One region of the Marinobacter sp. M5B genome, then DNA from elsewhere that is predicted to be linked to it. Evidence: predicted binding sites of a transcription regulator. Region 1 holds the regulator's gene; the other holds the start of a gene.
The links. Region 1 encodes LexA, which represses DNA repair genes until DNA is damaged. Its sites were predicted from a motif close to CTGTNTNNNNANACAG; they were not measured.
Positions count from the first base shown of each region.

Region 2: a site for LexA is predicted at 14,502-14,517, ahead of recN (DNA repair protein RecN). Genes of this name have one in related genera too.

Region 1 covers NZ_CP156894.1:2,997,886-3,014,230, reverse strand. The annotation lists gene AAGD24_RS13660 (hypothetical protein) at 1-797, opposite strand, end outside; gene AAGD24_RS13655 (acyl-CoA dehydrogenase family protein) at 1,022-2,230, opposite strand; gene AAGD24_RS13650 (acyl-CoA dehydrogenase family protein) at 2,253-3,557, opposite strand; gene AAGD24_RS13645 (autotransporter assembly complex family protein) at 3,851-5,557, shown strand; gene AAGD24_RS13640 (translocation/assembly module TamB domain-containing protein) at 5,554-9,297, shown strand; gene AAGD24_RS13635 (SIMPL domain-containing protein) at 9,307-9,993, opposite strand; gene AAGD24_RS13630 (hypothetical protein) at 10,006-10,206, shown strand; gene AAGD24_RS13625 (gamma-glutamyl-gamma-aminobutyrate hydrolase family protein) at 10,191-10,958, opposite strand; gene AAGD24_RS13620 (amidoligase family protein) at 10,951-11,946, opposite strand; gene lexA (transcriptional repressor LexA) at 12,125-12,733, shown strand; gene AAGD24_RS13610 (cell division inhibitor SulA) at 12,899-13,309, shown strand; gene AAGD24_RS13605 (hypothetical protein) at 13,313-13,573, opposite strand; gene AAGD24_RS13600 (DUF6586 family protein) at 13,625-14,101, opposite strand; gene AAGD24_RS13595 (DUF1329 domain-containing protein) at 14,362-15,720, shown strand; gene AAGD24_RS13590 (SOS cell division inhibitor) at 15,787-16,113, shown strand; gene AAGD24_RS13585 (sigma-54 dependent transcriptional regulator) at 16,185-16,345, shown strand, end outside.
Region 2 covers NZ_CP156894.1:3,727,526-3,743,870, forward strand. The annotation lists gene glmM (phosphoglucosamine mutase) at 1-425, opposite strand, end outside; gene folP (dihydropteroate synthase) at 422-1,255, opposite strand; gene ftsH (ATP-dependent zinc metalloprotease FtsH) at 1,349-3,292, opposite strand; gene rlmE (23S rRNA (uridine(2552)-2'-O)-methyltransferase RlmE) at 3,445-4,065, opposite strand; gene yhbY (ribosome assembly RNA-binding protein YhbY) at 4,230-4,541, shown strand; gene greA (transcription elongation factor GreA) at 4,632-5,093, opposite strand; gene carB (carbamoyl-phosphate synthase large subunit) at 5,116-8,331, opposite strand; gene carA (glutamine-hydrolyzing carbamoyl-phosphate synthase small subunit) at 8,331-9,455, opposite strand; gene dapB (4-hydroxy-tetrahydrodipicolinate reductase) at 9,657-10,457, opposite strand; gene dnaJ (molecular chaperone DnaJ) at 10,469-11,599, opposite strand; gene dnaK (molecular chaperone DnaK) at 11,678-13,603, opposite strand; gene grpE (nucleotide exchange factor GrpE) at 13,714-14,319, opposite strand; gene recN (DNA repair protein RecN) at 14,566-16,245, shown strand.

The DNA of each region.
Region 1 (16,345 bases):
ACGATGTCCCCCACGGCTTCTTCCAGGGTTTCCTGGATGGTTGGGCCGACGACGGGCAGGTACTTCAGCCTCGACAACTCCAGGTTCTGTTTGAGGGCGTTGTCGACGCGGGTTTCCAGGTAGCTTCGCAGGGCGCCGCGATTGGGGATGTACCCTTCCCGTGCTGCTTCCGCAACCCGTTGTGATACCCAGTCGGATAGCATTTCCCGCCTTGGGTAGAGGATGTCGTTCTGAATGCGCTCGAACAAGGGTGAGCCCTTGCGAATCTCGTCTTGAGCACCGGTGAGCACTTTGATGACGATGCGGTCGGAGAGCTCTTCCATGAAGGCTTCGTAGTAGAAGTTGAAGAACTGGAAGGCTCGGGTCTGGGTGACGTCGATCACTTTGTACTGGTGCAGCCGGTAGATGATGGAGATAACCCGCAGTATCCGCAGGAAGCGGAAGCTGCCAACGGGGATGCAGCCGATGATGTCGTACCAGTGGATGAACGGGTAGAAGTACCAGCGGTCGTAGACTTTGGCCTTGATGGCGTAGCCCCAGCGCACGACGAACTCGGTCAGGAAGATGCTGACGAAGATGAGGTCGTAGAACAGGAAGTTTTCGTGGATGGGCTGGTAGAGTTCTTTGACAAGCGGTGCGTGTTCAGCGAGCAGGTTCTGGACACCGGTGAAGTTGTAGATGGAGTCGAAGATGATGAAGGCCAGGTTGATGATAAGCAGGCCTAGCATCAGGAAGTCTATGATGAACCAGATGAGTTGGTGGCTGGTTTTCAGGTTTTCTCGGTTTATCTTCAGCATTCATCAATCCAGGACTTCGAGTTTGGAGTCTGCAGCGGATGTATCGCTTCTCCCCAGACACGCCGTTAACCCATCCATGGGGGCTCGGCATTGCCATCCTTGGCAATGCACGGTCTGGGGAGAAGCGATACATCCGCTGCGATCAGGCTCTGAGATGCCCGCCCTCCTGTTGAGAAAAACGGGTTGCACCTGCCTGATTTTTCGACGCTTTCGTACAGGTTAGCTTATTTCAGCTCTGCCGACGACTTACCGAGCAGTCTCCTGGCGATGATCAGTAGCTGGATCTGTTGGGTGCCTTCAAAGATGTCGAGAATCTTTGAGTCCCTGGCCCATTTTTCCAGTAGTTCAGTTTCGCCGTAGCCAAGGCTGCCGCAGAGTTCGACGCAGCGCAGGGTGACCACGTTGCCCACGCGGCCAGCTTTGGCTTTGGCGATGGAGGCTTCCTTGGAGTTGGGCAGGCCGTTGTCGGCCATCCAGGCGGCGCGGAGGGTTAGGAGCCGGGCCGCTTCGAGTTCGGCTTCCATCAGTTGCAGTTCGCGGGTGACGGCGGGTTGGGTCCAGGTCTGGTGGTGGTATTCCAGGTCGGTGCCGGTTAATGCGATGAGTTCGCGGGTTTTCTGCAGGGCGGCGCTGGCGACGCCTATGGCCATGCCGGCGACGACGGGGCGGGTGTTGTCGAAGGTTTGCATGGCACCGGCGAAGCCTTTTTCGACGCTGACGTCGGGGTCGCCCAGGAGGTTTTCTTTGGGAATGCGGCAGTTGTCGAAGCGGATGGCGGCGGTGTCGGAAGCGCGGATGCCGAGTTTTTTCTCCAGACGTTCGACGGTCATGCCGGCGGTACCTTTTTCCACCACGAAGGATTTGATGGCGGCGCGACCTTTGTTGCGATCGAGGGTGGCCCAGACCACGACGGCGTCGGCACGTTCTCCGGCGGTGACGTAGATTTTTTCGCCGTTTAGGATGTATTCGTCGCCGTCTTCGGTGGCGGTGGTACGGATGGCGGCGGAGTCGGAGCCGGCGCCGGGTTCGGTGATGGCCATGGCGGCCCAGGTGTTGCCCAGGCGGGCGAGTTGTTCTTCGTTGGCAACGGCGGCAATGGCTGAGTTGCCGAGGCCCTGTCGGGGGATGGACAGGGCCAGGCCGACGTCGCCCCAGCACAGTTCGGTCAGCCCCAGAACGGTTTTCATGTTGGTGCCGTTACGATTACCGCCCCCGCCGTTGCTTTCGGAGCGGGCCAGTTTTCCGGCGCCGGTGCCACCATCGGCCGCGCCGTCGTTCATGCCGTCCATGATGGAGGCAAGCAGGTCGAGTTCCTTGGGGTATTCGTGTTCCGCCCGATCGTATTTGCGGGATATTGGGCGAAACACCTCCCGGGCCACTTGTTGTGCCTGATTGATCAGAGGAGAAAATTTCTTCGGTATCTCGAGATTCATCAGAGGTGTCCTTACGTTTTGATCAGGCGTGAAGGCCGCCGCTCAGGGTGGAGATGGAGCGAAGGTCGCGATACCAGCGCTCGACCGGATGTTCCTTGACGAAGCCATGCCCGCCCAGCAGTTGAACGCCGTTGGTGCCGATCTCCATGGCTTTTTCGTTGCACAGTAACCGGGCCAGGGATGTTTCACGGTGCGTTGATAAGCCTTGCTCCAGTCGGCTGGCGGCGCGCCAGGTGAGCATGCGCATGCTGTCGGTTTCTATGGCGAGGTTGCTGATCATGAACGCCACGGACTGGCGGTGGCTGATGGGTTCTCCGAACGCCTCCCGTTCGTTGCAGTAGGGGATAACGTAGTCGAGAACGGCCTGTGATGTGCCGATGGCAAGCCCGCAACGGAGCAACGAGCCGCAGTCCAGGAACGCTTGGTAGTCGAAATCGTTGTCGCCCAGCAGGGCGTCAGGAGACAATTCAACGTTATCGAGCCGCAACTGGACAGGCGCGGAGGCTCTCAGCCCCATGCCCGGGTCGGGTTTGGCCTGGATGCCTGTCACGCCGGCTTCCACGATGAACAGCCGTGGTCGGCCATGCAGTTCCGCGGCAATCAATAGCAGGTCTGCACTGGCGCCGAGGACCACGCTGCTTTTCAGGCCGTTGAGGGTGTAGCCGGTTGCGGTTTCGATGGCGGTGGTCTGCAGCCTGTTCGGGTCAAACAGGGGCATGGGCTCGTCAATAGCAATGGTGGCTGTGGGCGGCGCGTCGTCGCAGAACGCTGGCAGGTATCGGCTCTGCTGTTCCCCGGTGCCCCAGCGGGTGATGGCCTGGGCGACACTGAACGGCGACAGGAGTGCGGTTGCGATGCCCATGTCGCCCCAGGCCAGTTGTTCGGCAATCAGCACGCTGGTCACGGGAGACTGATGTTCCGCCACGCCGCCAAAGGCTTCCGGTACTGCGTACAGGCCAAGGCCAAGCTCGGATGTGGCCGCTGTGACGGTTTCCGGTATTTCCCCGGCTTCATCCGCGTCTGAGGCCGCCGGTCTGATCCGATCCTCTGCCAGCCTGCGGAGCATGTCGGTGATCATCTGTTGGTCATCGGTCAGGGAGAGGTCGAACAGATCCCCGGGTATGCGATTCGGCAATTGCTTGCGGGGCAGCCAGTTGTTCACGCGCTTGAACTCCCGGCCAGCGTGAGCAAGGGTGCGAAACCCGGCACGGGTGCCGTGATAGGCGGTTCTTTCCAAAGACTGACGCAGTCCCAGCCGGTCCAGCATTGGGTTGGCCGCAAGACGATTCATCATCGACAGGGCGAGGCCGACGGGGGTGCGTGTCATACGTTCTCTCCTGGCCATACATTTTCTCCTGGCTAACGCCGCCCGTTTCCGGTTGTCTGGCGATCCGATGCAGTGGGTGTCACGCGATCATGGGGGCATCGGGCATCCTCGCCATTGGCATAGAGCGCATTACAGGCAGGCAAGATGGTCAATTGCCATGGATTAAACGGACCGCTACCCGGTACACTCATACTGCCAACGCGCCTTTTCACCCACTTTCACTGAAGTAATGCTGCTTGATGCGTTCCCACATTAGACCTCTGTTTCTACGCCCTGTCGGGATCGTCTGGCTGATGATGCTGGCAACACCGGGATTGACCTGGGCGCAGCAGGTGGAGGTCAACGTGGAGGGGGACTATCCGCAGCTTCAGGATAATGCGGAAGCCTTCCTGGGTGAGGTTGAGGGCCGCAGTGCCGGAAGCCTTAGACGATACGCCAGCACCGCCGAAGCACAAGTGGAAGAGGCGCTCCGTGCGCTGGGCTACTACAGCCCGATGATTCAGTGGGAAGTGGTCGAACAGCCCGGCGATGACGAAACACCCGCTCGCCTGGTATTGACCGTGCAGCCCGGCGAACCCATTCGCGTCCGTTCCCGGCAGGTGTCCATCGAAGGCCCGGCCAGTCGGGACCCCGATTTCGTGGGAACCCTGCCGGAAAAGCCATCGGAGGGGGATGTGCTGAATCACGGTCAGTACAGCACGTTGCGGCAGACCATCCAGAACCGAGCCACCCGGCTGGGGTATTTTGATGGTGAGTTCACCACCCGCCGGCTGGAAGTCAACCCGGAACAGCACACTGCGGATATTTCCCTGGTCTTTCGCAGTGGCGTGCGATATCGCCTGGGCGAAGTGAGCTTCAAGGAAGGGCATGGCTTCGAGGAGCAGTTGCTTGAGCAATTCGTACGTTTTGAGCCCGGTGAGATCTATCACGCCGACAAGGTTGCGAGGCTAAGCGGCGACCTCTCCAACAGCGGTTATTTTTCCGGTGTGGACATTGACGCATCGCCTGGTAAAGCCGAGGACGGAGTGATACCCGTGTCGGTGGACCTGACCACTCGTCCTCCGCGCTCGGTTGCTGCCGGTGTCGGTTTCTCCACGGATGTGGGACCGCGTTTCAGCGGTAACTGGCGGGAGCACTGGATCAACCCCATGGGCCATCGCCGTGGCGCGCAGACGGAACTTTCGGCGCCGCGTCAAAACGTGGGCGCCTGGTACGAGTTGCCCCTTGATCCTCCCATGACCGATTCCATTCGCCTTTCCGCCGGCTATCAGCGGGAGGATATTGAGGACGTCGAGTCTGAGCTGCTTACCCTTGGCCAGCAGTGGAAACACCAGCTCGATAACGGCTGGTTGCAGGTTGCCTCGATCCGCTGGGAAGGTGAGCGTTTTCGCATCGGCGATGATGACCCCGAGCAGAGCAGTCTGTTGCTGCCGGGGCTTGGGTATTCGAAACTGCAGGCGGACTCGCCGTTGGATCCATCCCGGGGATATCGTATCCAGTTCGATGTGACCGGCTCTCACCGTGCCGTCATCTCCGATGTGGATATTCTCCATGCCAATGTTCTGGTAAAGGGCCTCTACACCCTGGCGGACAACCACCGTTTTCTGTCCCGGTTCCAGTTTGGTGGCGTGGCCACCAATCGCTTCTCGGATGTGCCGCCGTCATTGCGGTTCTTTGCCGGTGGCGACCAGACGGTGCGGGGGTATGGCTATGAGACGCTGTCACCCCGGAACAGCGAGGATGTGGCCATTGGTGGCCGTTACCTGATGGTAGGCAGTGTCGAGTATCAGTACGAGTTTACCGAAAACTGGCGGGTCGCGGCGTTTGTTGACGAAGGCAACGCCATGGATGACCTGTCGGACCCTCTGGCGACGGGTGCCGGCGTGGGCATTCGCTGGATCAGCCCGGTCGGGCCGCTGCGCCTGGACGTCGCCAAGGGCCTGGATCCCGAGTTTGGCGGTGAGTGGCGCGTTCACTTTTCCATGGGGCCGGAGTTATGAGCGACGAAGCGAAAACTCCAACACCAAAACGGTCAAAACGCCTGAGAAACGGGTTGTTGATAGCGCTGGCCGTTATTGTCCTGCTACCGCTGTTACTGCTTGGGGTGTTGGTGCTGGCGCTGCGTTCGGAAACCGGTACAGCCTGGGTGATTGATCAGGTTCCCGGCCTCGAGGTTGAGCAGGGGCAGGGTTCGTTGCTGGGGCAGTGGCAGGCAGCCTCCCTGACATGGCAAGGCTACGGTGTTGGGCTAAAGGTAGAGTCGCCAGTTGTTGACTGGTCGCCCACCTGCCTGTTCAACAAACAGCTCTGTCTGGAGCGACTCCTGGCGGACAGCATTGATCTGACTCTGCAGCCATCCGGCGAGCCCAAAGAAGACAGCGGTGATATCAGTCTACCCAGTGTCGACCTTCCGTTGGGGCTGGTGGTCCGGGACGTGAACCTTGGTCCCTTTACGCTCAACGATGCCAAGGTCTGGGACCGGCTCCAGCTCAAGGCTCAGGGTTCCGGTTCGGACTGGCATCTGCAGAACCTCGCCTTTGTTCGGGACGATATCAGTATTGATGCCTCCGGCAGGCTCCAGACCCGGGGCGACTGGCCGCTGGATCTGGAGGTTGGGCTGATGCTCCCGCCCCCGTATGGCGCTGATTGGCAATTGGCACTCAATCTGACCGGGAGCGCTGCAGACCTGAGAGTTAAGGGCCAGAGCAGCGGTTATCTTGATGCCACGCTGGCTGGCCGGGTGGCGCCGCTGGACAGCGCCCTGCCGGCGGAACTGACCGTTCGTTCCAGCCGGTTCGTCCCGGCGGAGGGGTTACCGAAAACCCTGGTGCTGACAGACACCGTGGTTGCCTTGAAAGGCAGCCTTGAGAACGGTTTCCGCTCGGACTCCCGCACCGTGCTGCCCGGATCGACAGGCGATATACCCTTGTCATTGAAGGGGTTGGTGACTACAGAAGGCCTCGATGGATTGGAGCTCGTGTTGACCGGCCCCGGGACTACTGAGGCTGAGACGGGCCGCCTCCTCGTCACCGGCAACGTGAGCTGGGAGCAGGCGCTTCAGGCAGACGCCAAGGTCAGTCTCGACGCTTTTCCCTGGTACAGCCTGATTCCGGATTTTGAACAGCCGCCGGTCACATTGCGCCAATTCAACGGCGACGTTCAATACCAGGGGGGAGCCTATCAGGCGAGCATTGACGCCAGTGTCAGCGGCCCCATGGGCGACGCCGATATGGCGGGGGATCTTGAGGGTGACCTGGAGTCCGTTGCGTTGACGAACCTGCGCGTTAATACCGGCGCGGGTTTTCTCGGCGGCCGTGCGGACGTGGCGTTCGCTGATCAGTTGTCCTGGGATGCAAGCCTGACGCTGGACAGCTTTAACCCTGGTTTCTGGCTTCCCGCCCTGGAAGCGAGCCTGAGCGGCGACGTGGATACCAGCGGACGTCTGCAGGAGGAAGGAACGCCTACGCTGCAGGCAAAATGGGACCTTTCCGGAAGTTGGCAGGCCAATGAGGCGCTGATACGAGGTGCGCTGGACAGTGATGCCGGTAACTGGACATTGTCGGACCTGGAGCTTGAGGTAGGGGACAACCGGGTGACCGGCCAGGGCCGATGGGGACAACAGATTAACGGCAACCTGGAACTGAACCTGCCTGCGCCGGAAACCTTCCTGCCGGGGCTGGCGGGTTCGGTCAACGGTACGGCCTCGGTTTCCGGCACCGTGGACCAACCCCGTGGCAAGGTAACACTCACTGGCAGCGACCTGGCATGGCAGGATCAATTGAGTCTGTCCAGCCTGGACCTGACGGCCACGCTGCGCGAAGGGTTCAACATCCAGGCGGACCTTCGGGGAAAGGAAGTTCGGTATGGCGAACAGCTACTGGAAGACTTGTCGCTGGCACTGACGGGAACTCGGGATGATCACCAACTCAGGCTAAACGCCCGCCACAAAGAGGCGGAGTTGTCGCTGTTGCTGGCCGGAGACGCCTCGGAAAGCTGGAATGCCTGGGTGGGTGCGCTTGAGCAGGGGCAAATCAGTGTGCCTGCCCAAGGCCAGCAATGGACCCTGTCAGAGTCCGCGGCCCTCGAGTATACCGAAGCGGGCAAGCTCACGTTGGGACAGCACTGCTGGCAGTGGCAACAGGCGTCTGTCTGTGCCGAGGACCAGACTCTGCTCCCGACTCAAGATATCGCCTATCGCATTGAAAATTTCCCGACCACGGCACTCTCCCCGCTGTTGCCGGACACCCTGCGTTGGGACGCAACGCTGAATGCTGACCTGCAAGTGGTCATGACGGAAGATGGGCCGGATGGTGAAGTATCCATCGACGCTGGTTCCGGCGAGTTTGAAGTGCAGGTGAGGGACGAATGGGAGAGCCTGAGCTACAACACCTTCACCACCCGCCTGAGTTTGAAGCCGAATGTGGCGGAGCTGGACCTGCAGTTGCAGGGGCCCGATATTGGTAATCTCTCGGTCGGCATGTCGGTCGACCCGGATAATGATGCCCGTGAAGTCGATGGGCAATTCAGCATCGAAGGCCTGGATATCGCCATGGCTGGCATATTTGCCGGGCTGGAGGTTGTTGAGGGAGAGCTCAATGGCGAGGGGACACTGTCTGGGCCGCTAATGAAGCCAGCTGTAAACGGCGAGCTTGCGCTCTCTGGCGGTCACATTGCCGATCCACGGTTACCGATTCCGCTTGAGGATCTGGTGGTCAGCCTGGAGTTGAAAGGATATAGCGCGGATTTGTCCGGACGTTGGCGCAGCAATGAACGCGGAAGCGGCAACATAGAAGGGTCATTGGCCTGGGAGGCGGAACCGTCGGTGGAAGTGCGGCTGACCGGTGACCGTTTGCCCTTCAATTACGAGCCGTACGCCCAAGTGGAGCTGGTGCCGGATATCACTATCGCCTACGAAGGCGGCGATCTGTCGGTTTCCGGTAACCTGAACGTACCCCGGGGCACGATCGAAATTCGCGAGCTGCCCGCCCAGGCCGTGTCCGTATCCGAGGACGAGGTTATCGTCGGTGCTGAGGAGAAGGAAGGCGGGCTCCGCACTCTCAATATGGACGTCACTGTCGTGGTGGGTGAGGACGAGGTCAGCTTTAGTGGTTTCGGTGTCACCGGTAACCTTGAGGGGACACTGCGTATCGGCAACAACCTGGATACCCGAGGTGCCCTGCAGCTTGTTGAAGGCCGGTATGAGGCCTACGGTCAGGAGCTCGACCTGCGCCGGGCCAGGCTGGTGTTTGTGGGGCCACTGTCAGAACCGTACCTGGACATCGAGGCAGTGCGGCGTGTGGACAACGTGGTGGCCGGTATCCGCCTCAGCGGCCCGGTGAGCTCGCCCCGGACCGAAGTGTTTTCTGAACCGGAAATGCCTCAGACCGATGCGCTCTCGTATGTGATCCTCGGCCGGGCACCGCAAAGTCGTGGTGATGAGGGGCAAATGAGCAGGGCAGCCATATCGCTGGGGCTGACTCAGGCTAACAAGGTAACCCAGGGTATTGGCGAGGAATTCGGAATACGCAATCTGACGCTGGAGGCGGAAGGTTCAGGGGATGAATCGGCAGTAGTGGCCAGTGGTTACCTGACGGATGAACTCAGCATCCGCTACGGTGTCGGCATCTTCCAGCCCATCACCACGGTGGCGCTACGTTACGATATCGGACGTTACTTCTATCTGGAGGCTGCCAGTGGCCTGGCAGCCTCCCTGGATATATTCTATACGCGGGACTTCTGAGCGGGTGATTTACTCCAGTTCAAAAGTCGCGCTAACCCGGGCCTCCAGTTCACGGGAACCGACCGCTGAGACAGCGTCCGAGGCGCCTCGCATTTCCGCCATCATTGGCATCGGGGGTTGATGGCCACCATCGACGTTGATGGTCATCACCTCTCCGCACTGTTTGTCCAGTTCCCGGGCAACAAATTCGCAGCGTGATTTCGCATCCGCAATGGCGCCCGCCAGGGCCTGTTTACGCAAACCGACTTCATCGGAATGAAAAAACTGATGGGGACCGACGTTGTAGTCCATACCCAGTGATTGCGCCTGTGCAAGAATCGGGTTGAGCAGAGAGAGGTCATCGATGGTGAAGCTGACCGTTTGCGAAGCCACGGCCACTCGTCGGGGCTCCTCGTGACGCTCTGGTGAGGGAATCGAACGGCTGTAAAGGTTCAACGAGGCGTCGCTGTAGGATTTGAGCCGGTCGCGGAAGTCCTCGATGCTCTCCCGCCACTTCTCCATCTGCTCGTTGACTTCCTCAGTGGCTGTCTCGGGAAGCTTGTGCTCGGCGCGGGCGGTGAACTGCAGCCGTGCGCTGTCTGGCGTATACTTGACTGAGGCCTGACCGCTCAGGCTGACTTCTGCTGCTGATGCGCCCAGGGGAAACAGAATCAGGGCCGTGGAGGCCAGCAGGTATCGATGGACGTTGTGGAACATAGTTGGATCTCCATGTTATTGCACGAGAATCAGGTCAGGTTGACGCCCCGGGAGCGTGATATCCTGTTCAGGCTGACCGGGAGCGACCCCCATTATGTGACCACCCGCGAGCAACTGAAAGAGTGGGCGGCCCGTTATTTGACGGCTCTGCCCGACGATGCTCGGGAAATTCGTGAAATTAAGGCCGTGTTGCAGCGTTATCTGCCATTTTGAGCGGTATTCTCATCATCTTCTCCGGCGGCTTCGACGGGTTCATCCAGCCGAATCAGCTTCCTGTCTTCCGCAGCCTGCACGAAATGGCTGAAAATCCGCCGGTGGCCGCCATGATAAAGCAGGTACTCCGGGTGCCACTGGATGCCCATTAGCCATTGCCCACGTGTATTTTCTATCGCTTGCACAAACGAGTCGTTGTCCACGGCGACAACGCGGAGATGTGTGCCCAGTTTTTTGATGCTCTGGCTGTGGATGCGGTTCGCGCCAATCACCGGGCTGCGCATCACCTCTCCCAGGCGGCTGTCACTGACGACCCGAACAGTCTGTAGCGGTAACAGTAACGGCCGGTGGCGGGTGTTCACCCGCAGAGGTGTCACGTTCTGGCACAAAGATCCGCCGCGAAAAATATTGATAAACTGGGCGCCGCGGCAGATACCCAGTACCGGGATGTTCAATTCTTCAGCACGGGACAGCAGACGAACATCGGTTTCGTCGCGGCGCACGTCATACCGGGCGGTGACCTGGGGAGTCTGGCCGTACCGCGAAGGGTGCACGTGGGTACCACCGGAGAGCACAAGGCCGTCGAGCAACGAGACGTCCACCTTCGAACCCGGGCGGATAAAATGGGTTCGCGCACCGTGGAGGCGCAGCGCGAAGGTGATCAGCCGGTGGGCGAGGCTGCGGCGTGCCGGGCCGCTGATGCCAATCGTAAGGCCCGGATGTTCAGGCTTATCTACCGGGCTTTCAGACATAGTTCCCGGACCGAAGCCACTGGTCAGACGTGTCTAACCAGCTGTGGGTCAGGTTATGGAGGCTCAGTTTGCGACTGTTGCGAAACTCCGTAACCAGTTTCGATAAGTCATCAGCGTTGGCCACCAGCTGTTCCAGCACAATCCAGTCATTCCAAACCGTGGAAAAATGCCAGTCAGGGTTATCAATGTCGCAGTCGGGTAGCCGGTAATGCAGCGTTGGCCGGCTTTTGATGCGCTCATCCTCCACATATTCTGCGAGCAAATCGCTGTTCAGGTGTGCGAACAGCGGGAGCAGGTCCAGGGCCTTGTTGCGGGTTGGATTGTAATGCAGGTAGTCCCGCATTAATTGCTCCATGTCCGGCGCATAATCCTCTGAAATCAGAAGGTCAATGTAGGTGCTGCTCCAGGGTTCAATGTAGCTGGTCAGCTTACGGCTGAAATCGATCTGGTGGCGTGCCTTCAGCCACTCGTAGAGCGCAGCGAAGGCCCGCAGGTAGCGCACCAGCGTTGTGGCTCTGAGGTCCGGTAGCTCCGGGTTCAATTGCAAACCAAAGGCATAATAGAGCGCCTCCCGGCTGCCGAGTGCGCCTGCTCTTCGCAGCTCATCGCAAAGTGTCTCTATGCGTTCCAGCTTACTGAAAGCCAGCGGAGGGCTGACGATCTCCAGGGGCACGATTTTCTCGGCGGCTGCGTCGATCACGCTCATGGCCTGGCCGCCAAGTTCCCTGACGGACTCGGGAAGACGCTCGTCGGCCAGATCAAGGTCCTTTATCGGGTCCGAATCCAGTTCGATGGTAAAGTCACCGAGTTCCGTTTCAACCTCGGACACATAGCGCGCAACAGACTTTCCGGTACCTCCCAGCAGTTTTGCGGACAGCGAGACGAGATCTTCGTAACCGAGGCCGGACAACTCAATTTCAACGCCAACTCTGCGTTCCTTGCCATCATCCGTCTTGAGGATGTCCGGTAACCTACATCTGTTGCTCATTCAGGCGACTCCCTATCTTGGTTGCGATTACCTTAACACAGTCATACGTCAGGGCGTGGTGGACGGGCCACCCAGTGCGGCTCAAGGAAAAATTGCGTTTACAGGGTTTACACTGGATAAAACACTGTATATAGTCAAATCACTGTATATAAAAACAGGGCTAACCGGGGCAACCTAAATGAAGCTGACAGCTAGGCAGACACAGGTACTGGATATTATTCGTCGCTACCTTGACGAGACTGGGTATCCGCCGACCCGTGCAGAAATCGCGGCGGAACTTGGGTTTCGTTCTGCCAATGCCGCAGAAGAACATCTGCGGGCACTGGCCCGAAAAGGCGCCATCGAGATGGTGCCGGGAGCCAGCCGGGGAATACGTCTTCCCGATGTAGAGGCTGATCTTGGTTTGCCAGTGATCGGTCAGGTGGCGGCCGGTAGCCCCATACTGGCCCAGGAGCATATCGAAGACCATTGCACCCTGCAGCCTGAATTTTTCTCGCCCTCGGCGGATTATTTGCTCAGGGTACGCGGCATGAGCATGAAGGACATTGGCATCCTTGACGGCGACCTGTTGGCGGTGCACCGCACCCACGATGTGCACAACGGACAAGTGGTTGTGGCGAGGGTAGGTGAGGAAGTCACGGTCAAACGGTTCCGTAAGGAAGGCTCGAAAGTGTACTTGATCGCCGAGAACGAGGAATTCGAACCCATAGAAGTGGATCTGACAGAACAGGAACTCTTCATTGAGGGGCTCGGCGTCGGGGTCATACGGCGCTCGGACCTTCACTGACACCCCCAGGGTGTCCGGACATATCCGGCTGTGTTTCGTTGAGTGTTGAACACCGCGGGCGCGGCTTAACGGCAGGTGAGGCTTATTATGGAACAACTCAGCTTTAATCAGAATCTGGCTTATGCTCACGGAGGCGGCAGGTTTGTCGGTTCAGAGGTTGCCGGTATGAGCGACCATGATACCGTCAGGGCGCCTGCTGTCAGGAGTCGCCCAGCCAAACCGGCAGGCAATGTGACCGAAATCATTTTGCCCGAAGGGCAGGTTGAGAACTTCCAGCTATTGCTACCGATGCTTACGCAGTTGAATCAGGAGAAGCGTTGGTTAGCCTGGATTGATCCGCCCCAAAGCCTTGTCAGTAAGTGGCAGACCATGCGTGGCATCGTTGCAGGCGAACTGTTGGTGTTGAGGTCTACTCCTGACTACCCAGCCGGGGAGCTTGCCGAGCGAGCACTGAGCGCAGGCACCTGTCACGCTGTGGTCATGTGGACCCACAAGCTCGGGCGCGAAGCGCTCGCGTCACTGGAGCAGGCTTCGGCTCGGGGTAACAGTCATGGTGTGGTGCTGCGCCAGCGCTGATCGTCAATGAAGTGTGTAGGAGGGCCGGATGTCCTGAGTGTCCGGCTCTTCGTCTTCCCAGTCGATATCATGGGCAACGTTACCGACGGCCTCAATACCGGCTGCAATCATGGCCTTGGCCACGTTCATGTCCCGGTCTTCCATCATCTCCCTGGCTTCCGTCGAAAATGATATCTGGACCAGTGGTGCACTGTCGTCGTCGATGCGGCGAAGCGCATAGTCTCCGTTGCTCAGTTGTACAATCTCGAAAAACGATGGTGACATTAAGTTAGCCTTTCAGTTCATTCCTGTTGGGTCCGGCAACGCCGTGGTTCATTACCATTCGCTGTGCCGATCCTCGAGGATATCGATAAAGTGTTTCATCGCGCCCAGAGTGGTTTCCAGAGCCTGCTTTGAGCGATCCGGGCCGGTGTCAGCTGCAACCGCAATCACGTTTTCATTGCTGACCGTTTTTCGGGTCACCGGGGGATTGCCCTGATGACGCTCAAGCTGCTCGAGATGACTCCACCAACTCCGCCCGTCACTGGCCAGCTGCTCCAGTTCTGTCATTTCCGGGCTGTGGGTTCCGATCAGCTCATCCAGTGCCTCAAGGTCATCAGGCTGGCTATGTTTGTGCTGATACACCCTGGCGATCATTACCAGCGTCAGTTTTCGAGCCCTCAGCCCTAGCTCTATGCTGCCTTGCAGCAGGGCTTCTTTCGTTGGAACGGTGTCGCTGTGCTCCAGCTGCCCCAACAGGTTGCGAGCCAGGAATATTTTCTGGGAAACCAATGAATGCCACTGCGAAGCCATGGTAGTACCTGAGAGCGGTTCACTGCTGTGCGATGAATTAATCGCCAACTATAACATTTTTCATTGTGAATTTCTCCTCCCACCGTTGGTTTGGTGGTTTTGACAAGAAACTACAAAGATTCACTTGAAACGGTCGTTTGAATTTGGCAAAAAGGCGCCCCGATTGAATAACATTTGATCGCCTGTTGTTGTTTCCGGCGTAGGCATGCCAAACCGCGAATGACACATGGGTTGATCGGTTACCTTGGAGGTAGAAGGGAATGCGGAACCAATGGGTCACGGGTTTTACAGTGGCATTGTTTGGGTTGTCAGGCGTTGCGTTGGCAAAGGTCAGTGAATCCGAAGCTCAGCGGCTGGCTAGCGAACTGACTCCAGTTGGAGCTGAGCGGCAGGGCAATGCCTCTGGCAGCATTCCGGCGTGGACAGGTGGGCTAACCAAGCCGCCCGCTAGTTGGAAACCGGGGCAGGTGGAAACCAACCCGTTTCCCGAGGATGAGCCTCTGTTTGTTATTACCGGCGCGAATGTGGATCTATATCGCGACAAGCTGACCGACGGACACATCCGTATGCTTGAGCAATATGGCCCGGAATTTGTGATGCCGGTGTACCAGACCCGTCGTACCGCGGCCTTCCCGGAAGATGTGTACGAAAAGTCCCGGGAGAATGCCCGCAGCGCGGAACTTCTGGCGAACGGAAACGGTGTGCGTGACACCATCATGACCAGCCCCTTCCCGATTCCAAAGAATGGCCTGGAGGTGATCTGGAACCACATCCTGCGTTATCGCGGAGAGGAACTGTCGTTCCGTAGCGCTTCAGCGACGCCCCAGGTGAACGGTTCCTACAACCAGGTTGTTAACCAGTACGACTATTACTTTGCCTACAGCCGCCGCGGCGCGAACCTCGCCGATATCGATAACAAGATTTTTTACCTGAAAACCGACACCATCGCACCATCCAGTCTCGCGGGCACCATCACTCTGGTTCATGAAACCCTGGATCAGATTCGCTCACCCCGGCTCGCGTGGCGATACGATGCCGGCTCAAGGCGGCTGCGCCGGTCACCGAACCTGGCCTATGAAACCGATCTGCCGAACTCTTCATCCCTCCGCTCGGTTGATCAGAAAGACATGTACAATGGCGCCCCTAACCAGTACGACTGGGAGCTGAAAGGCAAGCGTGAGATCTTCGTGCCCTACAATGCCTACAAGCTTCACGACGCGGATGTCCAGCCGGACGATGTCATTCGGCCACAGCACATCAACCAGGAGTTGGCCCGATACGAGCTACATCGGGTATGGGTTGTCGAAGCGAAACTGCGGACCGGTATCAGTCATATCTATTCCCGCAGGGTGTTCTACGTCGACGAAGATAGCTGGCAGATTCTTGCCACGGAGGAGTACGACAGCAATGATGAACTCTGGCGGGTGTCCGAAGCTCACAACATCAGCTACTACAGTGAGCCGGTATTCTGGACTACCATGGAGATGACTTACGATCTGAACGCCCAGCGCTATTACATCGATGGTCTGGATAACGGCTTCCCCGCCTATGATTTCGAGCCTGGCTTCCGTGGTAATCAGTTTTCTGCCTCGGCAGCCCGGAGAGCAGCCCGCCGCTGATGACTGGCAGCCCCGGGCCGGTCGAGGCACGGGGCGCTACCGGACCGTTTTCAAGGAGATGCAATTATGTCGGTACCGGAACAGCTAGAGGCAGTGGATACCTTGGTTGAACACCTGAAGACCGCGCTTGCGGAGAAGAACTGGGACGAACTGTCCCGTCTGAATGAGCTGGTCAAACCGACGATCGAGCCGGTTATGGCGGCCCTTGAGGCCGGCGATCTGAGCCCTGAGCCAATCAGGGAAAGGCTGGCAGCCCTGCAGACATTCTGTGATCGTGCCAATATTTCGGCAAATGAAGCCAAGGCGGAAGCCCAGAAAGCGCTGAAAGGGGTGAACCAGAACCGCAGCGCGGCAAAAGCCTATCAAAACGTCTCGTTAAATCGGCCAAAATAGCGTCATAAAATTGACTCAGGCCCACTTACAGTCTTAAATACCGCACAAATCCCCGCAAGAGATTCGTTTGGATGTCGAAGAATAACAAGGTGCTGGTGCTCAGCGAGGACGATGCGAAAAGACGTGACATTTCTACCATTCTTGAGTTTATCGGCGAAGAGGGCATTGTCGTTGGGGCCGATGCCCATTCACTGCTGAGCAGCGGTGACGCTGAGGATCTGGAGTCAATTTC
Region 2 (16,345 bases), 730 kb from region 1:
CCGCAGACCTCAATGGGCTTATCCAGCCACTTCTCGATCTCTGTTTCCAGAGCATCATCCAGCTTGGTCCCAGCGGGGGAGAAAAACTTGATACCGTTGTCGTGGTGCGGATTATGGGACGCACTGATGACAATACCCGCGGAGGCGCGAAAGGTTCGGGTCAAGTAGGCGATCGCAGGGGTGGGCATGGGCCCGAGCAACTTCACGTCCACTCCGGCCGCGGACAAACCTGCCTCAAGGGCGGATTCGAACATATAGCCCGAAAGACGGGTGTCTTTACCAATCAGCACACTGTTACGCTGCCCATCCCGCTTGAAGGCCTGCCCCGCAGCCCAACCCAGGCGCAGCATAAATTCGGGGGTTATTGGAAATTCGCCCACCCGGCCCCGGATACCGTCCGTGCCGAAATATTTTCTGTCGCTCATCGTCCAGCTTCCTCCATTGCCGTCACCACTTTAACGGCATCGACTGTTTCCCTGACATCGTGGACGCGAATGATGGATGCGCCCTTCATGGCGGATATTGTCGCGGCAGCGAGGCTTGCGGGCAAGCGTTCACTGACATCACGACCGGTGATATGGCCCAGCATGCTCTTGCGGGACATGCCCACCAGAATCGGGTGCCCTAGCAACTGCAGCTGTTCCAGCGAGGCCAAGAGCTGCAGGTTGTGCTGAGGAGACTTGCCAAAACCAAAGCCGGGATCAAGGATGATGTTGTCTGGCCGCACACCGGCTTTCTCTATCACCCGCATTCGCTCGGTAAGAAACGAACTCACCTCCCGCCGCACATTCCGGTAGCGAGGATCATCCTGCATGGTATCCGGCTCACCCTGAATGTGCATGACACACACCGGCACTCCAGCGTTTGCCACCACTTCGGGCGCACCATCCCGCTGCAACGCCCTGACGTCGTTGATCATCCCGGCACCGAGCTTCACCACCTCCGCCATAACCTGCGGAGAACTGGTATCAACCGAAACGACAACGCCCAAATCACGGGCAATCGCCTCCACCACCGGACACACTCGTTCAAGTTCTTCCTCGACAGACACCGGCGTGGCACCTGGCCGCGTGGACTCACCACCCACATCAATAAAAGCCGCACCGTCCGCCACCATCTCGCGGGCCCTTGCCAGGGCAACCTCAACGGTATTGTACCGACCTCCATCCGAAAAGGAGTCCGGCGTCACGTTCAGAATCCCCATGACGTGGCAGCCAGACATATCCAGAACCCTGCCCGCGAAATTTATCTGCATAAATAACCTTTTCTGCAACCCGCAAAAACAAACGCCGCCCCGTCAGGGGCGGCGTTCAGTCTTCAACTACATCGGACCAGTATCCAGCCTGGCTCAGTGCTCACCGGCCGGTCGACCAACACCCGGTTGGTGACCGTCGTCGGAACCCTTCGGAGCAGGCGCCTGCTCAGGCTCATCAGCCGGAACACCACCGGACGGACCGCTATCACCCCAACCTTTCGGCGGACGGGGCTCACGACCTTCCATGATGTCATCAATCTGGTAACGGTCGATGGTCTCGTATTTCATCAGGGCATCGGCCATCAGATCGAGCTTGTCACGGTTATCGACGAGCAACTGCTTCGCCTTTTCATAACAGCTGTCGATGATATTGCGAACTTCCTCATCGATACGCTGCGCCGTTTCCGGAGAATAGACCGTTTGCGCCTGACCGGCAGAGCGACCGAGGAAAGGCTCTTCGCTATCTGTATCGTACTGCAGCGGGCCGAGCTTCTCCGACAGCCCCCAACGCGTGACCATATTACGCGCCAGACTGGTTGCCCGCTCGATATCGTTGGAAGCACCGGTAGTGACACCATCGAAACCAAGGGTCAGTTCTTCGGCAATACGGCCACCAAACAGACTGCAGATGGAACTGATCAGGAAGCGCTTGCTGTGGCTGTACTTGTCTTCCTCTGGCAGGAACATTGTGACACCCAATGCGCGGCCGCGAGGAATAATACTGACCTTGTAGACCGGATCATGCTCAGGCATCAGACGCCCGACAATGGCGTGACCGGACTCGTGGTATGCCGTATTACGCTTCTCTTTCTCGCTCATGACCATGGATTTGCGCTCGGCGCCCATCATGATCTTGTCTTTCGCGAGCTCAAACTCTTCCATGGAAACCAGACGCTGGTTACGACGGGCCGCAAACAACGCAGCTTCGTTCACCAGGTTCGCCAGGTCAGCACCCGAGAAACCGGGCGTGCCACGGGCAATCAACACAGGCTCCACCCCATCGGCCAGAGGCACTTTCTTCATGTGAACCTTGAGAATCTGCTCACGACCGATGATGTCCGGCAGCCCGACAACGACCTGGCGGTCAAAGCGACCCGGGCGGAGCAACGCCGGGTCCAGTACGTCCGGACGGTTGGTGGCGGCAATCACGATAACGCCTTCGTTGCCCTCGAAGCCGTCCATCTCTACCAGCAACTGGTTCAGTGTCTGCTCACGCTCGTCGTGACCGCCACCCATGCCAGCGCCACGATGGCGGCCAACGGCATCGATCTCGTCGATGAAGATGATACAGGGGCTCTGCTTCTTGGCCTGCTCGAACATGTCACGGACACGAGAGGCACCCACGCCCACGAACATTTCCACGAAGTCCGAACCGGAGATTGAGAAGAATGGCACCTTGGCCTCGCCGGCAATCGCCTTGGCGAGCAGGGTCTTACCAGTACCCGGCTGACCCACCATCAGTACGCCCTTGGGGATACTGCCACCAAGACGCTGGAACTTGCTGGGATCCCGCAGGAAATCCACCAACTCCTTGACGTCTTCCTTGGCCTCGTCGACACCGGCAACGTCACCAAAGGTGGTTTTGATCTGATCCTCGCTCATCAGGCGGGCTTTACTCTTGCCAAAGGACATAGGCCCTTTGCCACCGCCACCGCCCTGCATCTGTCGCATGAAAAATACGAACAGCGCGATAATGATAAGGATGGGGAAGGCAGCCACCAACAGTTGGGTCCAGAGACTTTGACGCTCCGGCTCCTTACCGATGACTTCCACGTTGTTGGCCAGCAGATCATCCATCAGCTTGTTGTCGGACACCTGGGGGCGGATGGTCTGGAACTGGGAGCCGTCACCACGGGTACCCTGAACCTGCAGACCGTCAATGGTGACCTGACGGACCTGTCCGTCCTGCACCATTTCCACAAACTGCGAATAATTGACCTGTTGTCCGCTGGTGGTGGGCGTGAAATTCTGAAACACCATCAGCAGTACGGCGGCTATAATCAGCCAGAGAACCAGATTTTTTGCCATATCGTTCAAGGATCGTCACCTGTGAATTGAAGGATCGCCCCGTCAGGAGAAAGCCTTTTCTGACACCTTACACCAATTGTACGCCCGTCCACCAGAATCGGCCTATCCGTATCGACCACTGCGGGGTGTCAATCCCACGGTCATTCCGTTCCGGGGCGGGGTCAGCCCTTAAATCCCTTGCACACCTGATAAATCTCCCTCGATCTTGCACGGGAGGAGTCAGGCTTCCTGCTGACAACGGTGCCAAAACTTTTACGCATTTCAGCGAGCAGGGCATCAAATCCCTCTCCCTGAAATACCTTGGCGACAAACACGCCACCGGGCTTCAGGACTTGCTGCGCCATATCCAGCGCCAGCTCCACCAAGCCCATGGCGTTGGGAATATCCACTGCCGCCATACCACTCATATTGGGTGCCATATCCGAAATTACAACGTCAGCGCGGCGATCACCCAGTAAATCCAGCAATTCGTCCAGCACTGACTGCTCGGTGAAATCGCCCTGAACGAACGCCACACCCGCAATCGGGCTCATCTCGAGAATATCGCTGGCGACCACCGTGCCATTGTCACCAACCCGCTCTACCGCCACCTGGGACCAGCCACCAGGCGCGGCACCCAAATCCACAACGGTCTGCCCGGGCCGAAACAGGCGGTCTTTGTTGTCGAGCTCAATCAGCTTGTAGCTGGCCCGCGAACGATAGCCGTCTTCCCGGGACTTTTTGACCCAGACATCATCAAAATGTTCCTTCAGCCAGCGGTCACTGGTTTTCGAGCGAGCCAAGACCTACCTCCATAAAGCGCTCCAATTGGACCTCCAATCATCTGGGTACGTGGTAACGGCGATTTCACCGGCCGATTGATCTGATACAATCCCGCGATTATACGGAATTGGCGAGCATTTCGCCGCTGACGTTTTATTAATCGCACCCATAAAGAGATCACATAATGAGTCTTTCGCCGGAACAGCGCCGGGAATACCGGGGCATCGCCCACAACCTGAAGCCCGTTATCATAGTCGGCGACAAGGGCCTGACCGAAGGGCTTCAGGAGGAACTCGAGCGGGCCCTGAACGACCACGAGCTGATCAAGATCAAAGTTGCCAGCCAGGACCGCGAAACCCGCCAGGAAGCCGTTGCCGCCCTGTGCGAAGCCTCCGGTGCCGAGCTGGTGCAGACCATCGGCAAGATCGCCGTGATCCTGCGCCGGGCGAAAAAGCCCAACCCCAAGCTGTCCAACCTGCTGCGCCAGAAACACTGACGCTGTCAGCACGCTAAAGCCGCACAATGTAAAAAGCCGGCTGCTATTCGCAGCCGGCTTTTTGTTTGCAGAATCCGCATCCGACGAATGTCAGATGTGCTCTACCTGCTCGATTTCATACTCAACGGTCCCCGAAGGCACTCGCACGGCAACCACGTCGCCCTCGCTTTTACCCACCAGCGCCCGCGCGATCGGCGAGGAAATGGACAGCTTTCCGGCCTTGATATCTGCCTCATCCTCACCAACGATCTGGTAGCTGACCTGCTCATCGGTATCGACATTGAGCAGTCGCACCGTGGTGCCGAAGATCACCTTGCCGGTGTTTTCGATGGTGTTAACGTCGATCACCTGGGCTGCGGACAGCTTGCCCTCGATCTCCTGGATACGCCCTTCGATAAAGCTCTGCTGCTCCCGAGCGGCGTGGTATTCCGCGTTCTCTTTCAGGTCGCCGTGTTCGCGGGCATCGGAAATAGCCGCGATCACCCGGGGACGATCTTCGGACTTCAGTTTCTGAAGCTCCTCACGTAGGCGGATTTCACCCGCCTTTGTCATGGGTACTCTGTCAGCCATAGTCTTACTTTCCTGCGTGTAGATCCTGGAGGCGGCGCACAGTGCGCTCGGGGCCGAATTTAATGGCCCTGCAGAAGGCTTCGCCGCCCGCCAGTGTCGTTGTATAGGTCACCTTGGTCTGCAGGGCCGACTGGCGAATCTGTGCCGAGTCGGAAATCGCCTTGCGACCTTCGGTGGTATTAATAATCAGCTGCACCTGACCATTCTTAATGGCATCCACGATATGCGGACGCCCTTCACGAACCTTGTTCACCCGATCAACAGTGAGCCCGGCCTGTTTCAACGCCTTGGCGGTACCGGTGGTAGCAATCACCTTGAAGCCAGCGTCAATCAGGTCCTGCGCCACTTTCGCGGCCCCGGGCTTGTCGACGTCCCGCACGGACATGAAGGCCGTACCCTTGGCCGGCAGACGCTCACCGGAGGCCAGGGCCGCCTTGGCGAAGGCTTCGTCGAAGCTGTCACCAATCCCCATCACCTCACCGGTGGACTTCATTTCCGGCCCCAGGATGGGATCCACCGCCGGGAACTTGTTGAACGGGAACACCGATTCCTTGACGGAATAGTAAGTCGGCACGATTTCCTGGGTGAAGCCCTGCTCTGCCAGCGACTTTCCAGCCATGCAACGGGCCGCCACCTTGGCCAGGGACACCCCGATGGCCTTGGACACAAACGGCACGGTACGGGACGCTCGCGGGTTCACCTCGATCACGTAGATCTCGCCACCCTGCCAGGCCAGCTGCACGTTCATCAGGCCGATAACATCCAGTTCAATGGCCATCTTCCGCACCGCTTCGCGCATTTCATCCTGCACGTCTTTCGGCAGGGTGTAGGGCGGCAGGGAACAGGCGGAATCACCAGAGTGCACGCCCGCTTGCTCAATGTGCTGCATGATGCCACCGATGACCACGTCCTTGCCGTCGCTGATGGCGTCAATGTCCACCTCGATGGCGGCGTTGAGGAAGTGATCCAGCAGCACCGGGCTGTCGTTGGAGACCAGCACGGCATTGCGCATGTAGCGAACCAGCTCATCCTCGTCATAGACGATTTCCATGGCCCGACCACCCAGCACGTAGGAGGGGCGTACCACCAGCGGATAACCAATCTCGCGAGCCGCCAGGATGCCTTCTTCGTGGCTGCGCACGGTGGCATTTTCCGGCTGAATCAGGCCGAGGCGGCCGATCATCTGCTGGAAACGCTCCCGGTCTTCGGCGCGGTCGATGGCATCCGGGCTGGTACCGATAATCGGCACACCCGCCGCTTCCAGGCCACGGGCCAGCTTCAGCGGGGTTTGGCCGCCGTACTGGACAATCACACCCTTGGGTTTTTCGACGTGGATGATTTCCAGCACATCTTCCAGGGTGATGGGCTCGAAGTAGAGCCGATCCGAGGTGTCGTAGTCGGTGGAAACGGTTTCCGGGTTGCAGTTGATCATGATGGTTTCATAACCATCGTCGCGCATAGCGAGGGCGGCGTGAACGCAGCAATAATCAAACTCAATACCCTGACCGATGCGGTTGGGACCACCGCCAATGACCACGATTTTCTCGCGATCAGAGGCACCCGCCTCACACTCTTCCTCATAGGACGAATACATGTAGGCGGTTGATGAGGCAAATTCAGCCGCGCAGGTATCCACCCGCTTGTAGACCGGGCGAATGTCCAGGTCATGGCGCAGCTTGCGCAAGCTGACTTCAGAAATGCTGAGCAGCTTGGCCAAGCGCGCATCGGAGAACCCTTTGCGCTTGAGGCGGAACAGCGTATCGCGATCAATATCCGCCTTGCCGGCGGATTTGAGGGCAGTCTCTTCTTTGATCAGGTCTTCGATCTGTACCAGATACCATGGATCTACATGCGTGTTGTTGAACACTTCTTCCACGGTCATCCCGGCTCGGAAGGCATCGCCGATGTACCAAAGGCGCTCGGCTCCAGGCACATTCAGTTCCTGGGTGAGGGTTTCCTGGCCGTCGGTGGTGCTCAGGTCGACCTTCTCTTCAAAACCGTCGGAGCCCACTTCCAGACCACGCATGGCCTTCTGCAGCGACTCCTGGAAGGTACGACCGATGGCCATCACCTCACCCACGGATTTCATCTGGGTGGTCAGGCGCGCATCAGCCTGGGGGAACTTCTCGAAGGTGAAGCGCGGAATCTTGGTGACCACATAGTCGATGCTGGGCTCGAACGAGGCCGGAGTAACACCACCGGTGATTTCATTGCGCAGTTCATCAAGGGTGTAACCCACCGCCAGCTTGGCCGCCACCTTGGCGATCGGAAAACCCGTTGCCTTGGACGCCAGCGCCGAAGAACGCGACACCCGGGGATTCATTTCGATGACGACGACACGGCCGTTGTCCGGGTTTACGCCGAACTGCACGTTGGAACCGCCAGTTTCCACACCGATCTCACGCAGTACCGCCAGAGAGGCGTTCCGCATGATCTGGTATTCCTTGTCGGTGAGCGTCTGGGCCGGCGCGACGGTGATGGAGTCACCGGTGTGCACGCCCATCGCGTCAAAGTTTTCAATGGCGCAGACGATGATGCAGTTGTCGTTTTTGTCGCGGACAACTTCCATCTCGTACTCTTTCCAGCCGATCAGGGACTCATCGATCAGCAACTCGTTGGTCGGCGACAGGTCCAGACCACGGGTGCAGATTTCCTCGAATTCGTCGCGGTTGTAGGCAATACCGCCGCCGGAACCACCCATGGTGAAGGACGGGCGGATGATGCAGGGAAATCCGATGTCGTTGGCCACTTCCCAGGCTTCCGCCATGGAATGGGCGATCGTGGCGCGAGGGCACTCCAGGCCAATTTTCTTCATGGCCTTGTCAAAACGATCACGGTCTTCAGCTTTGTCGATGGTGTCGGCGTTGGCGCCGATCATTTCCACACCATGCTCAGCCAGAACGCCGTGCTTTTCGAGGTCCAAAGCGCAGTTCAGGGCTGTCTGACCACCCATGGTAGGCAGCAATGCATCCGGCTGTTCTTTCTCGATGATCTTGGCAACGGTCTTCCAGGTGATAGGCTCGATGTAGGTGGCATCGGCCATTACCGGGTCGGTCATGATCGTGGCCGGGTTGGAGTTCACCAGGATAACCCGGTACCCCTCTTCACGCAGGGCTTTACAGGCCTGGGCTCCAGAGTAGTCAAACTCGCACGCCTGCCCGATCACGATGGGGCCCGCGCCCAGGATCAGAATGCTTTTAATGTCGGTACGCTTTGGCATCAACGTGCCTCCATCAGGCGGATAAATTCATCAAACAACGGCGCTACGTCGTGCGGGCCGGGGCTCGCCTCCGGGTGACCCTGAAAACTGTAGGCTGGCTTGTCGGTACGGCGGATTCCCTGCAGAGAACCGTCGAACAGGGATTTATGGGTCGCCTCCAGATTGTCCGGCAGGCTGGTTTCGTCCACCGCAAATCCGTGGTTCTGACTGGTAATCATCACGGTACCATCGGCGATGTTCTGTACCGGATGGTTGGCGCCATGGTGGCCATGCCCCATCTTGATGGACTTGGCCCCGCTGGCCAGGGCCAGCAACTGGTGGCCAAGACAGATGCCGAAAACCGGAATGTCGGTCTCCAACACATCGCGAATGGCGCTGATGGCGTAGTCACATGGCTCGGGGTCGCCGGGGCCGTTGGACAGGAAAATACCATCGGGATTCATCGCCAGCACATCGGCAGCGGGGGTCTGGGCTGGCACAACAGTGATATCACAGCCGCGACTGGCCAACATGCGCAGGATGTTGAGCTTCACACCGTAGTCCCAGGCGACGACCTTGAATTTTGATTCGGTGCGCTCGCCATAGCCACTTTCGATATCCCACTCACTCTGGCTCCAGGTCCAGGTTTTTTCCGAGGTGACTTCCTTCGCCAGATCCATGCCTTTCAGGCCCGGAAAAGCGTTGGCCAGCTCCAGAGCACGCTCGGCCGTGGCGTCTGCGCCGGCGACCACGGCGCCATTCTGGGACCCTTTATCCCGCAGGATTCGGGTCAGGCGACGGGTATCGATATCGGCAATGCCGACGATATTGTTGTCGCGCAGGTAGTCCTGTAGCGAGCCGGTGCTGCGCCAGTTGCTCACCAGCAGGGGCAGATCACGGATTATCAGGCCGGCGGCCTGGACGCGATCAGATTCGATGTCTTCTTCATTCACACCGGTGCTGCCGATGTGAGGGTATGTGAGGGTGACAATCTGGCGGGAGTAGGACGGGTCGGTCAGGATCTCCTGATAACCGGTCATGGCGGTGTTGAACACCACCTCTCCGCTGGTTTCCCCTTCAGCGCCAATGGCGGTGCCGTAAAACAGGCTTCCGTCTGCGAGTGCAAGGATGGCAGGTGTACTCAAGGCTTGTATCCTCATCGAGTGGCGTACAGGTTCGTCACGAACAGGAACGCAAGCGCAAATTCAGGTCGCAAAAAAGCGAGAGGGAGTTGAACTCCGTCCCGCTTTTTCTGTTGAGCGTTGTCAAAGCTACGCTTGGTGCAGTTAAACCGCCTTATTGTACGAAATATGGCAGTTTGTGTCCACGCGAAATCTTACTCGTCGCTACTTCAGCCCCAACACATCCTGCATGTCGTACAACCCGGCCGGCTTACCTTCCAACCACAATGCCGCACGCATCGCACCTTTGGCAAACGTCATCCGGCTGCTGGCTTTGTGGGTAATTTCGATGCGCTCGCCTTCAGTGGCGAACAGAACGGTATGATCACCAACCACATCGCCGGCCCGAATGGTTTCGAAGCCGATCTCCTTGCGGGTACGCTCCCCGGTAAAGCCTTCACGGCCGTAGACAGCACATTCCTTAAGGTCTCGACCGAGGGCATCGGCGACAACTTCGCCCATTCGCAATGCCGTGCCCGACGGCGCGTCTTTCTTGTGGCGGTGGTGGGCTTCGATGATTTCCACATCATAGTCGTCACCCAGGGCTGCAGCGGCGGTGCGCAGCAGGTTGAGGGTGACGTTGACGCCCACACTCATGTTGGGGGCAAACACTACCGGGGCCTTTTCCGCGGCAACGGCGAGCTGTTCTTTCTCGGCGTCGGTCAGGCCGGTGGTACCGATCACAATCATTTTGCCGTTGGTTTTACAGAATTCCGCATTTTCCAGGGTCAGATCCGGGAAGGTGAAGTCGATGAGTACGTCGAAATCCTCCTTCACTTCGGCGAGGCTGCCAGCCATCTTGACGCCAGTCTTACCAATGCTGGTCATTTCACCGGCGTCGGCGCCGATAAGACTGCTGCCAGGCTCGACGACTGCCGCGCCAAGTTCCAGGCCTTCAGTTCCGTCAACGGCTTCGATCAACACTTTGCCCATGCGCCCTGCGGCGCCGATGACTGCTACCCTCATCACGTCTGCCCTCAGAATTTCATTTCGTCGAAGAAGCTTTTCACACCTTCAAACCAGGAGGTTTTTCGCGGACCGTGCTGGTTGCCATCGCCACCGTCCAGGGTCTTCTGGAATTCTTCCAGCAACTCTTTCTGACGCTTGGTGAGGTTAACCGGAGTTTCCACAACCACGCGACACAGCAAATCACCGGACGGACCACCACGAACCGGGCTAACGCCCTTGTTCCGCAAACGGAACAGCTTGCCGGTCTGAGTCTCCGGTGGAATCTTCAGCTTAACGCGACCATCGAGCGTCGGCACTTCAAGTTCGCCACCGAGACTGGCATCCACGATGCTGATAGGCACTTCGCAATAGAGGTTGCGACCATCACGGGTAAAGATGGAATGCTCTCGAACCGCGACCTGCACATAGAGGTCACCGGAAGGCCCACCTTCAACACCCATCTCGCCTTCACCGGAGAGACGAATACGATCACCGGTATCCACGCCCGGCGGCACCTTGACGGACAGCGTTTTCTCTTCCTGGATGCGACCGGCACCGTGACACTTCTTACACGGGTTCTTGATGATCTTGCCGGAACCACGACAGGTAGGACACGCCTGCTGCACAGTGAAGAAGCCCTGCTGCATCCGCACCTGGCCCATGCCATTACAAGTACCACAAGCCTCCGGCCGTGAGCCCTTCTCGGCCCCGGAACCGTCACAGGTGTTGCACTCGGTGTGGCCAGGAATCCGGATCTGGACGGTTTTGCCTTTTACCGCCTCTTCCAGGTCCAGCTCCAGGGTGTAACGCAGGTCAGCCCCGCGCGTATTGCGGCCACCGCGGCCGCCACCAAAGATATCACCAAACACATCGCCAAAAATGTCGGAGAAGCTGGCACCACCGCCGCCTCCTCCGAATCCGCCGCCGGCAGAGCCATCAACACCGGCGTGGCCAAACTGGTCGTAGGCTGCGCGCTTGGAGGAATCGGAGAGTATTTCATAAGCTTCACTGGCTTCCTTGAACTTATGATCGGCGTCCTCATCATCCGGATTCCGGTCAGGATGATACTTCATCGCAAGCTTGCGGTAGGCTCGCTTGATCTCTTTTTCATCCGCTTCCCGGGACACCCCGAGAATCTCGTAATAGTCGCGCTTGGCCATGCTCTAAAACCCTGTTGGTAAAACGAGGAAAACGCGGAAGAGCTCCCGCGTTTTCCAACTGCCTGATGATCTTAAGTTTTATCGCTTGTCGTCGTCTTTGACTTCTTCAAACTCGGCATCAACGGCGTCGTCGCTGGAACCGGACTGGGCAGACTCTTCGCCCCCGGCCTGCTGCGCCTGCTCTGCCTGATCCGCGTACATCTTCTGGGCCATTTCAGAAGACGCTTCCGTCAGCTTCTGAGTCTTGGCCTCGATGTCGTCCTTGTCAGAACCAGCCAGGGCTTCTTCCAGCTCCTTGATCGCAGCCTCGATAGACTCTTTCTCGCTGTCGGACACCTTGTCACCAGCATCGGCCAGGGTCTTGCGCACGGTATGGACCATCGCGTCACCCTGGTTGCGGGCCTGGACCAGCTCTTCGAACTTGCGATCCTCGTCGGCGTTGGCTTCCGCGTCCTGAACCATCTTCTCGATTTCGTCGTCGTTCAGACCTGAAGACGCCTTGATGACGATGGACTGCTCTTTACCGGTCGCCTTGTCTTTGGCCGACACGTTCAGGATACCGTTGGCATCGATATCGAAGGTGACTTCGATCTGCGGCGTACCACGGGGCGCCGGCGGAATGTCCGCCAGGTCGAAGCGACCCAGTGACTTGTTCTGTGTCGCCTGCTTCCGCTCACCCTGGACCACGTGAATGGTCACTGCAGTCTGGTTGTCATCCGCAGTGGAGAAAGTCTGCGACTTCTTGGTCGGGATCGTGGTGTTCTTGTCGATCAGCGGTGTCGCCACGCCACCCATGGTTTCGATACCCAGGGTCAGCGGGGTAACGTCCAGCAGCAGAACGTCTTTCACATCACCGGAGAGCACGGCCGCCTGGATGGCAGCACCCATGGCTACAGCTTCATCCGGGTTCACGTCCTTACGCGCTTCCTTACCGAAGAAGTTCTTCACTTTTTCCTGAACCATCGGCATGCGGGTCTGACCGCCGACCAGGATGACTTCGTCGATTTCACCGATCTTGGCACCGGAATCTTCCAGCGCGGTGCGGCACGGCGCGAGACTGCGCTCGACCAGCTCTTCAACCAGTGACTCCAGCTTGGCACGAGTCACTTTCACGTTCATGTGCTTGGGACCACTGGCGTCTGCCGTCACGTAAGGCAGGTTCACATCGGTCTGCTGGCTGCTGGAAAGCTCAATCTTCGCCTTCTCAGCCGCTTCCTTCAGTCGCTGCATCGCCAACGAGTCGCCACGCAGGTCAATGCCACTGTCTTTCTTGAACTGATCGGCAAGATACTCGATCAGCTTCATGTCAAAGTCTTCACCACCCAGGAAGGTGTCGCCGTTGGTGGCCAACACTTCGAACTGGTGCTCACCGTCCACATCGGCGATCTCGATGATGGAGATGTCGAAGGTGCCACCACCCAGGTCATAAACAGCAACAGTACGGTCACCGCTCTTCTTGTCGAGACCATAGGCCAACGCAGCAGCAGTTGGCTCGTTGATGATCCGCTTCACGTCCAGACCAGCGATCTTACCGGCGTCTTTCGTGGCCTGACGCTGGCTGTCGTTGAAGTAGGCCGGCACGGTGATAACCGCTTCGGTCACTTTCTCGCCCAGATAGTCTTCTGCGGTTTTCTTCATCTTCTTGATGATTTCCGCAGACACCTGCGGCGGCGCCATCTTCTCGCCTTTCACTTCGACCCAGGCATCACCGTTGTCTGCCTTGGCGATCTTGTACGGCACCATCTTGATGTCTTTCTGGACCACGTCGTCTTCAAAGCGACGACCGATCAGACGCTTGATGGCGTAGAGGGTGTTGTTCGGGTTGGTGACCGCCTGGCGCTTGGCAGATTGACCTACCAGCGTTTCACCGTCTTCGGTATACGCCACGATGGACGGGGTAGTGCGATCACCCTCGGCGTTTTCGATAACCTTGACCTTGTCGCCATCCATAATGGCTACACAGGAGTTTGTGGTTCCCAGGTCGATACCAATGATCTTACTCATGCAATTACTCCAATTCGGTTGTTCAATTCAGTTCCGGCTGCCTTGAAAGTTGCCCCGGAGTCCCGGTGCGCCGCCTGTTTACTGGCTATATTGGCGCTTTAATCTGCTTTTCAAGCCTGCTCGTCGATTTTTGGCGCGTCTTCAGCCTTGGCGACCACCACCATCGCGGGACGAACAAGGCGATCGTTCAGGGTGTAGCCCTTCTGGACCACAGCCACCACACTGTTGGGCTCGGCATCAGGTGCCGGCACCATGGACATGGCCTCGTGCTGCTGGGGATCAAACGGCTCACCCACGGGGTTAAGCTGAACCACATTGAACTTGCCTAGACTCCCCATGAACAGATTAAGAGTCATCTCGACCCCTTCACGAATAGAGGCCACCAGTTCGCCGGCACTTTCATGCCCCTCTGTGCTTTCAACCGCCTTTTCCAGACTGTCAGCGACCGGCAGAAGCTCCTTCACAAACTTCTCCAGCGCGAATTTGTGGGCTTTCTCCACATCGATCTCAGCGCGACGGCGAACATTCTGCATCTCCGCCTGGGAACGCAACATCTGCTCCTGAAACTCCTGCGCCTGGGCCTTCAGGGCCTCAACTTCGCTTTCCGGAGCGGCTTCGGCACTGTCTTCCGTCGCCGTTTCTTCCTCGGGAGCGGCTTCCGCAGTGTCTTTCAACTCTTCTTCCACCTGTTCGTTACGATTCTCGTCAGCGCTCATGACTACTCCTGCTTGATCGTCGGCGGCCAGACGACCGGCCGGTTAACGTTTGGTTTCCGACCGCCATGGGCCGAAAAAAACATGTTTGCGAACGGATATGGGGCCCGTATCGGATGTTTCAACCGTTGCGCACCTCATTCATTCACAAATTCGCCAGCCGATGTTTGCAAACAGGAAAAACCCTGTATATATTCACAGTAACTGTATGTAATCACAGTATTCAGGAATTGAGCGGAGGACCTCTGCATGCTCACACAGCTCACTGTTTCCAATTACGCCATTGCCGAGCGGGTCGAACTTCAGTTTGGAAAGGGTATGACGGCGCTGACCGGAGAGACCGGTGCCGGCAAATCCATTGTCCTGGACGCCCTCGGCCTTGCCATGGGCGGGCGCGCCGACGCTGGCGCCGTACGCCATGGTGCCAAACGCGCCGATATTACCGCTACTTTCGACGTGTCCCGCATTGCCGAGGCCCGGCAATGGCTGGAAAACCATGAGCTCGACGATGACAACGAATGCATCCTGCGCCGAGTGATCAGCAAGGATGGCCGCTCTCGCGCCTACATCAACGGCCAGCCCTGCCCCCTTGCCCACCTGAAAGATCTGGGCAGCGCCTTGATGGACATCCACAGCCAGCACCAGCACCAGTCCCTGCTGCGCAAGGAGACCCACCGCAAACTGCTGGACGAGTTCGCTGGCGCAGAAGCGTTGGGAGAGCAAACCAGGGATGCATGGAAAGCCTGGCACAAAACCCGCCAGCGGCTGACCGAACGCCAGCAGAATGCCGATGAGACAGAAGCCCGCCTGCAGCTACTGCGCTACCAGGTAGAAGAACTGGATCGCCTGGCGCTGGAAGACGGAGAGCAGGCAGAGCTGGAGAAAGAACAGGAACGGCTCAGCCATGCCGACACGGTGCTACACAACAGCCATCAGGCTACCCTGCTATGCACGGAAGATGAGAATAGCGCAGCGGATCTGGTGCGCCAGGCTTTACAGCAACTGGAGCAGTTGCCGGTGGAGGTACCGGCACTGACGGAAACCATCCAGATGCTGAATGAAGCCCAGATTCAGATCACCGAGGCTGGCGACAACCTGCGCCACTTTGTGGAAGATTACGACGCCGACCCAGCCCGACTGGCCGAAGTGGAAGAGCGTCTGAGTGCCATTTACCAGATGGCCCGCAAGCACCGCATCACACCGGAGACACTCCCGGAATTCCACCAGAGCCTGAGTGCCGAACTGGCATCGCTGGACGACGGCGAGGGCAGCGTTGAGAAGCTGGAGGCGGAACTGGAAGAACAGCGAAGCCACTTCAATACCCTGGCCACCGAGTTGTCGAACGCACGCCAACAGGCTGCTGCCAACCTCGATCAGCGCATCGCGGAGGAGCTCGCCCAACTGAGCATGCCAGCGGTCCAGTTCGTAACCCACCTGAGCCGCAACAAAGGCGACGAGCCTGCGCCCCACGGCCTGGAAGACATTGAATTCCTGGTCAGCGCCAACCCGGGCCAGCCCGCACGTCCGCTAGCCAAGGTAGCCTCGGGTGGCGAACTCTCACGCATCAGCCTGGCCATTCAGGTGGTGGTTGCGCAAACTTCCACCACACCAACACTGGTCTTTGACGAGGTGGATGTAGGCATTGGTGGCGGCACCGCCGAAGTGGTTGGTCGCTTGCTTCGCAGCCTGGGCAGTAATGGACAGGTGTTGTGCGTCACGCATCTTGCCCAGGTAGCGGCCCAGTGCCATCAGCACCTGTTCGTCAGCAAGTTTACGGAATCAGACGCCACTTACTCGAAGATCGAGTCATTGGACGACAATGGCAGGGTCAGCGAAGTGGCAAGAATGCTCGGTGGTGTGGATATGACCGAACACACCATTGCCCATGCCCACGAAATGTTCACGAAAGGCCAGGCTACGCATCACTGAACAGTTTGAAAGGTAAGCGTATTCCCCTCTCGATCCTGAGAGTTGTTGGGGCGGGCTAAAACCCCGCCCCCTTTTTTCTTTTTCCGGAACAAATCCTGAA